3 regions of the Paenibacillus sp. FSL P4-0081 genome follow, and region 2 is predicted to be linked to each of the others. Evidence: riboswitches for the same ligand, from Rfam matches in the RefSeq annotation. Region 2 holds a riboswitch; each other region holds the start of a gene.

Region 1 (4,163 bases), 2.1 Mb from region 2:
GTATAGGATATAAAAATGTCCGGATATATATAATATTCTTGTAGAAACCGTTCATTACTTACCGTAACAACCCTTCCAGCTCAAAAATGCCGTGCTCCTGAAAGTCAGCGATAATCTGCGGCGGCAGCAGGGCGTTCATTTCGCTCACGGTGCACCAGCGGTAATCGGTATGCTCTTCCGAGAGCTGGATTTCGCCACGGGCTGCGCGGCATAAATAGGTGATAATCACTACCTGTCTAGCAGGGTCAGTGAGCAGGGTCACCGCATAAAGGATACGTTCTGTCGTAACCGCCAGTCCGGTTTCCTCAAGAATTTCTCTTTCCAGTGCAGCCTCCAGGCTTTCACCGAATTCGATTTTGCCTCCGGCACATTCCCAGCTTCCGGCACCTGCAGAATCGGCGGCAGCCCGCTTGACGATGAGGATTCTGCCCTGATACAGGATGACACCTTTGACGGCAACGATGATGCTTTTTGATTTTTTGGACATGAGGATAACTCTCCTTCTGCAGGCTCTAAAATGGAGCGGGAACGCGTTGGACTCAAGATTTTCTGTTTGGCCGGCTTCCCTATGTGGTAAGTAAAATAACGTAAAGCGATTTTTGCTAGGCAAGTATGATGCATAAACACCAGACTTTTAGCCAACCTAACATGATTAGTAAAAACAGTATAACGGTACAGCGAAAGGAGAATGGATTATGCCAGACACCAGCAAACAACCCGTCAAAACCCTGCCTCCGCAGGTACAGGACCAGCAGCCCGGAATTGAAAGCGAGATGAACCCGCTTCCGGAGTTTGAAACCTCAGCTTACAAGGCAGCAGGCAAGCTGCTGGGCAAGGCCGCACTCATTACCGGAGGGGACAGCGGAATCGGTCGTGCGGTTGCCGTTCATTTTGCCAAAGAAGGCGCAGATGTAGTGATATCCTATCTGAATGAGCATGAAGATGCGGAAGAAACCAAGCGCCAGGTGGAGCAGGAGGGGCGGAAGTGTATTCTGATCTCCGGTGATATCGGGGTTGAGGCCTTCTGTCAGGATCTGATTAATAAAACCATTGAGGGACTCGGCAAGCTGGACATCCTGATTAACAATGCGGCAGAGCAGCATCCGCAGGAGACCATTGAGGACATTACCGCCGAGCAGCTGGAGCGGACGTTCCGGACGAATATATTCTCCATGTTCTATCTGACCAAGGCAGCGATGCCCCATCTCAAAAAAGGCTCCACGATCATCAACACTACGTCTATCACGGCGTACCGCGGCAGCCCGCAGCTGCTGGACTATTCGTCCACCAAAGGAGCAATTCTCAGCTTCACCCGCTCCCTGTCGATGAATCTCGCAGACAAAGGCATCCGCGTGAACGCGGTAGCACCGGGACCGATCTGGACGCCGCTGATTCCGTCTACGTTTGACGCGAAGAAGGTCAGTGAATTCGGCGGCACCCAGCCGATGAAGCGTCCGGGACAGCCTGAAGAGCTGGCACCGGCTTATGTATATCTGGCCTCCGACGATTCCTCTTATGTGAGCGGTCAGGTCATGCATGTTAACGGCGGCGAGATCGTTAACGGCTGACCATTGGCACTGCTTTGTAAGCCGGATAAGTTTATACTGGTTTAAAGAATCAAACGTTCAACAGATGAAAAGTCAGCCGGAAGGCTGGCTTTTTTGCCGCTTAAACCCGCTGGACTTAATAATTGAATCTATTAAAGAATAGCTCTTACAGGAATAATATGCTAATATACAAACTGCAAGAACAATAGAATATGAACGATCACTAGGGGTGCCGCAAGGCTGAGACGGACATATCTGTTCGGACCCTTTGAACCTGATCTGGTTTATACCAGCGTAGGGAAGTGGAGAATGAATAATGCAGCGGGGGTAACGGATTACCCGGTATTCCTGCTTATATTCCGGACTGCTTCCTGATACAGGGGGCGGTCTTTTTGTATTTTCAGGAATGCCGTATAGAAGGGAAGGTGAAGGTGCTGAAAGAAATCCATTTGATCTCGGACGGGAGGCTGAATCCGGAGCAGTTTGCCGGACTGGCTGCTGCTGTACATACCATGGTGGATTATATCCATCTCCGGGAAAAAGCCCTGTCCGCACTTGAGCTTCTGGCTGCCGCAGAGCGGTTGCTGCAAGCGGGGGTTCCGCCCTCAAAGCTGGTTATTAATGACCGGATTGATGTGGCTCTGGCAGCAGGGGCAGCCGGCGTCCAATTGGCCTGGCACAGCCTGCCGCCTGCCAAGGCGAGCGGTATTGCCCCGGGCCTGCGGCTGGGCAGGTCGGTGCATTCCCCGGAGGAAGCGGCACGCGCCGGACAGCAGGGAGCGGACTTTTGTCTGTATGGACATGTATTTCCCACGGCCTGCAAGCCCGGACAGCGGGAACGGGGCCTGGAGCAGCTGGAAGTGGCTGTCCGCTCCAGCAGTATACCGCTGATTGCTATCGGAGGCATCACACCGGGCAATACCGGAATCGTTCTGTCGAAGGGGGCTGCCGGAATAGCCGTAATGTCCGGGATATGCGGAGCGACGGATCCTGCTGGCGCCGCTGAGGCTTACAGATCATCCGTTCAGGCTGCAGCATATGCTGAAGTCCTGAATGACCCCCATACCGGGCAAAGGAGGTGAACTGGAATGAATTTGACCGTTAACGGACGCAGAGGATGGTATGAAGAGAGCTGCCGGACGCTGGCTGATCTTCTGGCCCGGCCTGAGTGGACCGGGAAGCTGGTTATTGTGGAGCTGAATGGTGAGCTTGCCGGCAGAGAGGTTTATGAAGATACATTGCTGAATGAAGGTGACCGAGTTGAGCTGGTTCATTTTGTCGGCGGAGGCTAGGTAACTGGTAACTGTGCGTGCGGCAGATGCAAGAATGCCAATACGCCAATACGCCAATACGCAATTAAGATAAAGGCAACGACTTATCACAGGAGGCGATATGATGCAGGATCCTTTGATTATTGGAGGAGTTACTTTAACGAGCAGACTGTTCATCGGGACCGGAAAATACAGCCGCAATACTCTTATTCCCGAAGTGATCGCCCGCTCGGGTTCACAGGTCATTACGGTTGCCCTGCGCCGGGTAGATCCGGAGAGCAAGGACAATATTATCAGCCATATTCCTTCCCACATGACGCTGTTGCCCAATACCTCCGGTGCGCGCACCGCAGAGGAAGCGGTACGCATTGCCCGGCTGGCAAGGTCAGCGGGGCTGGGAGACTGGGTGAAGATTGAGGTTATCAATGATCAGAAATATCTGCTGCCTGATAATACCGAGACGATCCGAGCCACGGAAATCCTAGCTGCGGAGGGTTTCGTAGTTCTGCCCTACATGAGTCCTGATCTGTCAGCCGCACTCCGGCTGAAGGCGGCCGGAGCTGCAGCCGTCATGCCGCTGGGAGCGCCAATCGGCTCTAACCGCGGGCTGCAGACCAAGGAGCTGATCCGGATTCTGATATCAGAAACGGGTCTGCCCATCATCGTGGATGCCGGTATTGGCAGACCCTCCGAGGCTGCTGAGGCGATGGAAATGGGCGCAGCCGCTGTGCTGCTGAATACGGCAATTGCCACCGCCCGGGACCCGCAGCTGATGGCGGAGGCATTCCGCGAAGCGGTGTCGGCGGGGCGGAAGGCCTATCTGGCCGGGCTGGGGCCGGTGGAAGAGACAGCCGCAGCTTCTTCGCCGCTGACCGGATTTCTGGCATGACTGATGCTGTTTATGAAGAGGGGGGAAGGACATGAGCTTTTATGATAGGCTGACACGGCTGGACAAGCTTCCCTACGAGGGGGCATGGAAGCAGTATACTGCGCTTGATGTGAAGCGGGCGCTTCGTCTGGAGCGGCTGGACGAGGACGGGCTGATGGCTTTGCTGTCACCGGCAGCGGAGCCTTACCTCGAAGAGATGGCGCAGAAGGCGCATAGATTGACACGTACGCAATTCGGTCATGTGATGCAGCTGTTTACACCGATGTATCTGGCTGATTTCTGCGTCAACCATTGTACCTACTGCAGCTTTAGCTCTATCTATGATTTTCCGCGCAAAAAACTGACACTGGAGGAGGTCCGGCGGGAAGCGGAAACAATCGCAGCCACAGGGCTGCGCCACATTCTGATTCTGACCGGAGAATCCCGGAATGAAAGTCCGGTCAGTTATCTGAAAGA
Region 2 (4,163 bases):
CGCGGCTTCGCGCGCCTCCGCTTGCGGCGCGCCCTGCAGCTCGGCGCCGAGCAGGACATTGTCCAGTGTGCTGCGCCACGGGAACAGCGCGGGCTGCTGCGGCATATAGCTGATCTTGCCGCGCTGCCCGGTAACCGGGATGCCGTCCATGCTGACGGTTCCGGCGTCCGGCAGCGTCAGGCCGCCGATAATGTGGAACAGGGTGCTTTTGCCGCAGCCGGAAGGACCGACAATCGAGACGAATTCCTGCGGCTCTACCGTCAGCGACACCTGATCCAGCACAGGCGTCTCCCGGCGGCGGTGCGTGAACGATTTGGAGACGCTGCTGACTTCAAGTGCAGGCGGTGCGCTTCTGGGCTCGTCAAGGCTGCTGCCGGGGACGTCCTTCTTGAGCTGTACAGTATTCGTGAGTGGAGACACTTCGGTCAGCTCCTTCTATATAGAATTTTTGTACTTAAGGCTTTATCTCAAACGTGCTCAGTATAGCGTGTATTGTTACCCTGTGCGTGTTAAGCTTCCTTGCGCGGTTTCCAGCGCACGAGCCATTTCTCCAGCAAGGCAATCAGTGCAAACAGCACCAGACTCAGCAGCACAATAATGACAATGGCCACGAACATCCGGTCCGTGCGGTAAGAGGCCTTCTGCAGCAGCATATAATAGCCGATCCCTTTGTCCGCGCCAATCCACTCGGCAACCACTGCGCCCATGACGGCATAGGTCGCGGAGATTTTGAGCCCTGAGAACAGGGAGGGCAGGGAGCCGGGTAGCTCCAGCTTGGTGAAGATCTGCCAGTTGCTTGCACCGGCCATTTTCATATAGTTCAACATTACCCTGTCGCTTTGCGCCAGCCCGCCCATGGCCGCTACGGCAACCGGGAAGAAGCAGACGAGGGTGATCAGGACGATTTTGGGCAGCAGGCCGAAGCCGAACCAGATAATCAGCAGCGGTCCAAGGGCAATGGAGGGCACATTCTGGCTGAGGATCAGCAGCGGGTAGAGCGCTCGCTTAAGCCAGGGCAGCAGATGGAGCAGCAGAGCCACAATGAGGCCGATGCCGGTGCCGACCGGGAAGCCGATCAGGGTCAGCCGCAGCGTTGCGGCCGTATGCGCCCAGATCCCGGAGGCATTGCCGCGTGATTCACGCGCGATATCGGACGGGCTGGGCAGCTGCCAGGCCGGGATATGGAACACCGATACCGCAATTTGCCATGCGCCCAGAAAAAAGATGACCGCCACAAGGGGCGGCCAGATTTGTCTCCAGGTGCTTCTCACGGCCGGTATTTCTCCGTCAGCTTGTCCATGCTGATGCCGCTGGGATTATGGGCGATCTTGATCTGGGAGATCACGCTCGGGCTGCCGGAGGCAATCAGTGCCTCATGCATCTGACGTACAACTTCCAGCAGCTCCGTGAGCTCGCCTTCCATGGTGGTATCAAGCGGATTCACCTGGTGTTTAACCCCCGACTTCTGAATTACCTCAATCGCAGTGTCCACGTAAGGGATCGAATCCTCATTGTTTGGAGCCTTGGGAATTACCTGAATGCTAAGCAGTGTATTAGCCATTTATTATTCATTCCTCTCATGTGAGTTAGTGTCATTACTATTCCAACCGGTGTTTATGGGCCTTCCGGCAAAAATTCATTCGTAAATGTACTTGCGGCATCGAGCGGTTTGTCCAGCAGCTTCAGGCCGTACATCCACTCGGCATAATTCTGCCAGATTTCTAGCTTCTGCTCACCCCAGCGGGCGGCATCGTCCTTGTATTTCGGGCTGAGCCATTTCTGGCTGGCCAGCACCAGCTCGGGATCAAGATCAGGCACGGCATCAGACAGGACCGTGGCCGCTTCTTCCGGATGGTCGATCGCGTATTGGTAACCTTTCGACGTAGCTTTGAGGAAAGCCTTCACCACTTCCGGATGCTCGGCGATTTCCTTCTCACTGGTGGTCAGCACCGGTGTGTAGTAATCCAGCTGCGGCGCATAATCCTTCAGGTACAGCATATCCAGCGGCTCGCCGCGCAGCTCGGCTTCGATCCCGGTCCAGGCGTAGAAGATCCAGGCAAAGTCGATATCGCGTTTCACCGCAGTGAAGAAGTCAGCTTCGCCGATATTCACCAATTTCACTTTGGAGACGTCTCCGCCATCGGGGTCCATGATGGCTTTCATAGCTGCTTCTTCCGCTGGAGAGCCCCAGCCTCCGTAGGTTTTGCCTTCGAAGTCTTTCGGCGTCTTAATGTTGCGGTCCTTCGGAGCGGCAAAGCCGGAGGTATTATGCTGAATGATAGCGGCGATGGAGACGAGCGGCACATCCTGCAGGCGGGCCAGGGTGAGCGCCTCCTGTGCACTGATGCCAAACTGGGCTTCACCGGAAGTAACCATGGTGTCAGATCCGGCAGCACCCGGCTGCACGATCTCCACGTCAAGACCTTCCTCCGCGTAATATCCCAGCTCCTTGGCGGTATACAGGCCGGTGTGATTCGTGTTCGGCGTCCAGTCCAGCGCAATCTTAACCGGGGTCAATTCTTTAGGCGCGTCGGTGGTACTGGCGGCTGCGGTTGCTTCAGGTGCAGCGGTGCTGTTCCCGGCGGCAGGTGTGCTGCCTCCGGCATTGCTGCCCGGGTTGACGTTCCCGTTGCCGCATCCGGCCATCACGAGCACAAGCATAGAGCTGAGCAGCAGCGGTAATACTTTTTTGACTCCCATTTCTCTTCTCTCTCCTTCCAGCAATCCCTAGTCTTCCAAAATTCAGAGTAACCCATACCAAAAAGCGCCCCGGAGACCGGGACGCCAGTTACTTGCGCAAGGTGAGTTCAACTTCAGGCCCATGAAGGGGCTCGGGGTTGAATGAAGATTCCTACGCTGGCATTATCCAGATCAGGTATAAGGGTCAGTATCTTGTGGGATACAATCTCAGCCGGCCAATTCCAGCACCCCTGGTTCTATGAAGTTCACGGGTATTGCTATGTTCTTACGGTGTATTATAGACGCCGCTCTTGCGGTTGTCCAGTCTCCCCGTCCTAATCTTCAAGCTTTAGCGGCAGAATCCAGGGGCCTTTGAGCAGGAATAGAGGCTCCGACATTCTAAAACGCAGCGTATCCGCGCCGGGCTCTGCATCCAGAAGAAGAGTCTTCAAGATTCTTGGGAATGTCTCGGTATCCTGCCAGCCGTATGAATATTTGTCCCCAGAACCCGGATAGCGGATGAAGAAATGCGTCAGTGACTTTGCCGCTCCCGGGTCAAATTTCACATCCACATCTACACTGACAGCCGTTTCGCTGCTGCGTTCAATGCGGGTGAATTCTACCGGGAAACCGGCAATTTCAGCGGTAATATGAAGGGGCGCACTCTCCCCGCTGGCGGGCAGCGGCAGAACGACCTCCCGGGAGAGTGCCTTTCGTTCCGCTATTTCGATGTAAGGGATGACGACCCTGTAAGACTGTTCTTCAGCTGATGCCAATTCCCGGAACGAGAACTCCGACGGGTAGACCATGGTTGAAGGAGGTTCAACCTTTGCTTTGACTCCCTCTGCATTCTCGACATACAGGCCATTCCAGGATACCAGCGGCTCCAATGAATAAGAATGGACGGCAGAGAACGAATCTGAAAGGGCCGGAACTAATTCAACGCGGACAAGTCCGTCATCCAGACGAACCGGAAAAGCCGTAATCCGCACATCCTGGTGCACATCGCTTGCGCCTAAATGCTGCAGATCATCGGCGGTCACCGGTGCTTGAAGCACCAGTGGCCCGACTGCTGCTGCATTGATATACAGAGTAACCGGTTCAGCGGTTTCAAGCTCCAAATTTCCGGGAAGTGCAGCACTGTAGCTTGCATACCAGTCTCCGGATGCAGAAGACCGCATATTGGAAGTAAAGGTATAACGGTCCCCTCCAATGTCTGCCTGAAATTCAGTAATGACGGGAGTCTGCTGTCCACGCAGCGTAATGGTCCCGCTGTTCTCCTGCAGAAGTACGGCATTGACTGTCAGCTTTCCCTTGCCTATGGAAGCAGTGTAGGGCTTCTCCAGAACATAAAGCTGACTGCCCGGGCTGCTCTCCAGAACCGTACCGAAGCCGGGCAGGAAGCTAAGGGCTTGCTTTAGACCTGCCTGGACGTCAGGGGAGAACGCCAGCAGGCCTGCGGCCATAAGGATCGCGGCCGCCGC
Region 3 (4,163 bases), 370 kb from region 2:
CAGCAGCGGCCAGCAACAGCGGCCTCTACACTGAAGCCCTGCGCTGCTGGAGACAGGCTGCGAAGCTGGACCCTGAGTCGGCCGTGCCGGCATTCTTCCTGTCCCAGCTCCAGCAAGCCCGGGGAGAAGACAGACCTATGCCTGCTGTCAGCTATAATTACCAATTGCCTTTCCAGGAGCAGCTTAAGCAGTGGAAGGGGAATACAGGCAAGTTCACCGAAGAAGTACGGAACAATCCGCTGCTGCGCGCCTCGTTCTTCTGGGCGCTGCGCTACGGCGATTCCTCCACGAAGCTCCAGGTGACCGAAGCCCTGCGCTGGATTGAGGATGAGGAGATGTCCGAGGTACTGCGCGGAGTTCTGGAGCATCAGCCGCTCCAGGAGGACCGGCTGCAGGAGGCGGCGCTGTTCAGCCTGCAGCGGCTGATTGGAGAGAATCTGGAAGAAGCTGCAGCTCCTGAGGAAGAGCCGTTGCAAGCGGCTTCCAGCCCCAAGGGCCCGGCTGAATGGAAGGAAGACTGGCAGCGGATTATCGATCATACGGTGGCCATGATGGACCGGAGATATGATGCTGTGCAGAAGAAGGATGCAGAGTTTATCTGGAAGCAGTTCATCGGCAGCCTGTATCCGGATGTACCGTTATTCCGCAATGACGGCGGCTGGTGTGCGGCACTGGAGTATCTGACTGCCAGGCTGCACGGGCGTCCGGTCACCTTCCGCGAGGCGGCACAGCGTTACGGCGTCTCGGTCTCCATGGTAAGCCGCTATGCACGGCGGATCGACAGTGAATGCGATACCCAGGGCATGCTGCCGGGAACGGACGGCTTGTCGCCGTCCACCAACAATATTTGAACCCTTTTTTCAAATATAAGAATCTATACGTTTCTCACGATAACTTATCCTTATATTTCTCGCTGAAACGGTACCGTCTTAATAAAAGGACGATAAAGCCGTTTCCACTTGTAAATACAAACCTACTTGTAAGGAGGCCAATGTAATGTACAAAACGATTGTAATCGGAACAGGCCCGGCCGGGCTGACTGCCGCGATTTATCTGGCGCGCGCGAACCTGAGCCCGCTCGTAATTGAAGGCTTGCAGCCGGGAGGACAGCTGACAACGACGACAGAAGTGGAGAACTTTCCAGGCTTCCCTGAAGGAATTCTGGGTCCTGATCTGATGGACAACATGCGTAAGCAGGCCGAACGCTTCGGCGCTGAATTCAAGAATGGCTGGGTGGAGTCGGTTGACTTCTCACAGCGTCCGTTCAAGGTGACTGTAGACGGAATGGGTGTACTGGAAGCGGAGTCGGTCATTATTTCGACCGGCGCCTCCGCCAGATACCTGGGTATCCCGGGCGAGCAGGAGAATGTAGGACGCGGGGTCAGCACCTGTGCGACCTGTGACGGATTCTTTTTCCGTAACAAAAAAATTGTCGTGGTCGGCGGCGGCGATTCCGCGATGGAGGAAGCCAGCTTCCTGACCCGCTTTGCTTCCAGCGTAACGCTGGTGCACCGCCGTCCGGAGCTGCGTGCTTCGAAGATCATGCAGGACCGCGCACGCGACAACAGCAAGGTGTCATGGGCACTGAACCGCACGCCGCTTGAGGTAACCGTCGGCGATACCGGAGTTAAGGGCATCACCGTCCTTAACAATGAGACGGGACTTACCGAGCTGGTGGAAGCGGATGGTGTATTTGTCGCTATCGGACATACACCGAATACCGCTTTCTTAGGCGGGCAGATTAACACCGATGCCAATGGCTATATAGTGGTTAACCCGGGCACCACAGAGACGAATATTCCCGGCGTATTCGCTTGCGGCGACGTGCAGGATACGCGTTACCGTCAAGCCATATCGGCAGCCGGAACCGGCTGTATGGCCGCCATGGATGCCGAGAAGTTCCTGGAAGGCACGATGGTGCATGACTGGAGCGAATCGCTCGATAAATAACCGGAGAAGGTTCTTGTTATTTACGGGTTTACAAAAAAATCCTATACCAGTAGAATGTATTTAATTAGATAAGATACCCACTAGGGGAGCCTGAATAGGCTGAGACGGGAAAAGTGAATTTCCGGACCCTTGAACCTGATCTGGATCATACCAGCGTAGGAAAGTGGAGTCGGACCTTTTTTTGAATACAGTCTTATTGGGCTGTTCCTTTGATAAAGCCGCTCCAGGTGGAGCGGCTTTTTGACTTGCAAGAATTCAGATGCCTTGTGCTATACATGATTCTTCGGCTCAGTCTGCTGCGTGAAATCTTATCTGATTGGCTCATAGAGCGAAGAGGAGGAGATTAGAATGCCAGAAATGATGAAGAACGAAGAGGTGGACCTTTCCCGATTTCCTGCAAGCCGCAAAGTGTATGTAGAGGGCTCGCGCCCGGATATTCAGGTTCCGATGCGGGAGATCAGCCTCAGCAGAACCGAGGGCGTTGCCGGGGAAGAGGAGAACGAACCGCTGCGTGTCTATGACACAAGCGGAATTTACACCGATGCTGCGCAAGAGGCTGACATTCGGAGGGGGCTGCCGCCGCACCGTTTATGCTGGATTGCGGAGCGTGGCGATTCGGAGGAATACACCGGAAGAGCTGTGCAGCCGCAGGATAATGGAATCCGCAGGGGCGGGCCGCCCGCAGAGGCTTATCCAGGGCTGCAGCGGAGTCCCCTGCGGGCACATGCGGGCAACAATGTTACCCAGCTGCATTATGCGCGGCAAGGGATCATTACTTCGGAAATGGAGTATATCGCGATCCGCGAGAATACCCGGCCGGAATTCGTAAGGGATGAGGTGGCCGCCGGACGGGCCATTATTCCGGCAAACATCAATCATCCCGAGAGCGAGCCGATGATTATTGGCCGTAACTTCCTGGTTAAGATCAATGCGAACATCGGAAATTCTGCGGTGTCTTCTTCTATTGAAGAGGAAGTGGAGAAGATGCGGTGGGCAACCCGCTGGGGGGCCGACACCATCATGGACCTCTCCACCGGCTCCAAGATTCATACCACCCGTGAATGGATTATACGCAATTCTCCTGTGCCTGTCGGCACGGTGCCCTTATACCAGGCGCTCGAAAAGGTGAACGGCATAGCCGAGGATTTAACCTGGGAGCTCTATCGCGACACGCTGATTGAGCAGGCGGAGCAGGGGGTCGATTACTTTACCATTCATGCCGGGGTGCTACAGCGCTATATTCCGCTGACTGCCGGAAGAATGACGGGAATCGTATCACGGGGCGGCTCGATTATGGCCGCTTGGTGCCTTGCCCATCAGCAGGAGAACTTTCTGTACACACACTTCGAAGCTATATGTGAGATTATGAAGACGTATGATGTGGCCTTCTCTCTGGGGGACGGACTTCGTCCGGGTTCTATTGCAGATGCCAATGACGAAGCTCAATTCGCTGAGCTGGAGACACTGGGAGAGCTGACAGCGCTGGCCTGGAAGCACGATGTTCAGGTAATGGTTGAGGGCCCGGGGCATGTGCCGATGCACAAGATTAAGGAGAATATGGACAAGCAGCTCGAGATTTGCCGGGAAGCCCCTTTTTACACCCTGGGTCCGCTCACTACCGATATTGCACCCGGTTATGATCATATCACTTCAGCCATCGGGGCGGCGATGATCGGCTGGCTCGGGACGGCTATGCTGTGTTACGTTACACCCAAGGAGCATTTAGGTCTGCCTAACAAGAATGACGTGCGCGAGGGAGTCATTACCTACAAGATCGCTGCACATGCCGCAGACCTCGCCAAGGGGCATCCGGGTGCACAGGACAGGGATAATGCGCTGTCCAAGGCACGGTTCGAGTTTCGCTGGCGAGACCAGTTCCATCTCTCTCTGGACCCGGAAAGGGCGCTGGAGTATCATGATGAGACGCTTCCTGCGGAGGGGGCGAAGCAAGCTCATTTCTGCTCTATGTGCGGTCCTAAATTCTGCAGCATGCGGATTTCGCATGATATCCGTAATTCCTACAGATTGAGCAGGTCGCTGTAAAAAGGCAAGTCTCCTATAGCTATTTCCCTGCTGTCCCATGCTGTAAAAGGCGTGAGGGCAGCTTTTCTTATGCGCGAATAGCACAAGATTCTTCTCCCTATTATGTGAAACCATGCACAACCGTTGGCGTAAATAGCATTATCCAAGTATAGGGAGTGAATCGAATGAGG

Evidence for each region. A riboswitch is a leader RNA that binds a small molecule or an ion and turns the genes downstream of it on or off. The one in region 2 is predicted to bind thiamine pyrophosphate.
Region 1: linked by a shared signal. The riboswitch ahead of P40081_RS10990 (thiamine phosphate synthase) and the one ahead of P40081_RS02360 (ABC transporter substrate-binding protein) in region 2 are both predicted to bind thiamine pyrophosphate.
Region 3: linked by a shared signal. The riboswitch ahead of thiC (phosphomethylpyrimidine synthase ThiC) and the one ahead of P40081_RS02360 (ABC transporter substrate-binding protein) in region 2 are both predicted to bind thiamine pyrophosphate.

Annotation. Positions count from the first base shown of each region.
Region 1 covers NZ_CP009280.1:2,612,318-2,616,480, forward strand. The annotation lists gene P40081_RS10980 (NUDIX hydrolase) at 59-487, opposite strand; gene P40081_RS10985 (SDR family oxidoreductase) at 696-1,568, shown strand; TPP riboswitch at 1,763-1,865, shown strand; gene P40081_RS10990 (thiamine phosphate synthase) at 1,940-2,629, shown strand; gene thiS (sulfur carrier protein ThiS) at 2,636-2,839, shown strand; gene P40081_RS11000 (thiazole synthase) at 2,943-3,707, shown strand; gene thiH (2-iminoacetate synthase ThiH) at 3,739-4,163, shown strand, end outside.
Region 2 covers NZ_CP009280.1:530,334-534,496, forward strand. The annotation lists gene P40081_RS02345 (ABC transporter ATP-binding protein) at 1-420, opposite strand, end outside; gene P40081_RS02350 (ABC transporter permease) at 510-1,271, opposite strand; gene P40081_RS02355 (thiamine-binding protein) at 1,268-1,561, opposite strand; gene P40081_RS02360 (ABC transporter substrate-binding protein) at 1,615-2,700, opposite strand; TPP riboswitch at 2,832-2,942, opposite strand; gene P40081_RS02365 (hypothetical protein) at 3,015-4,163, opposite strand, start outside.
Region 3 covers NZ_CP009280.1:160,110-164,272, forward strand. The annotation lists gene P40081_RS00795 (tetratricopeptide repeat protein) at 1-851, shown strand, start outside; gene trxB (thioredoxin-disulfide reductase) at 997-1,950, shown strand; TPP riboswitch at 2,023-2,129, shown strand; gene thiC (phosphomethylpyrimidine synthase ThiC) at 2,299-3,993, shown strand; gene P40081_RS36070 (class I SAM-dependent methyltransferase) at 4,158-4,163, shown strand, end outside.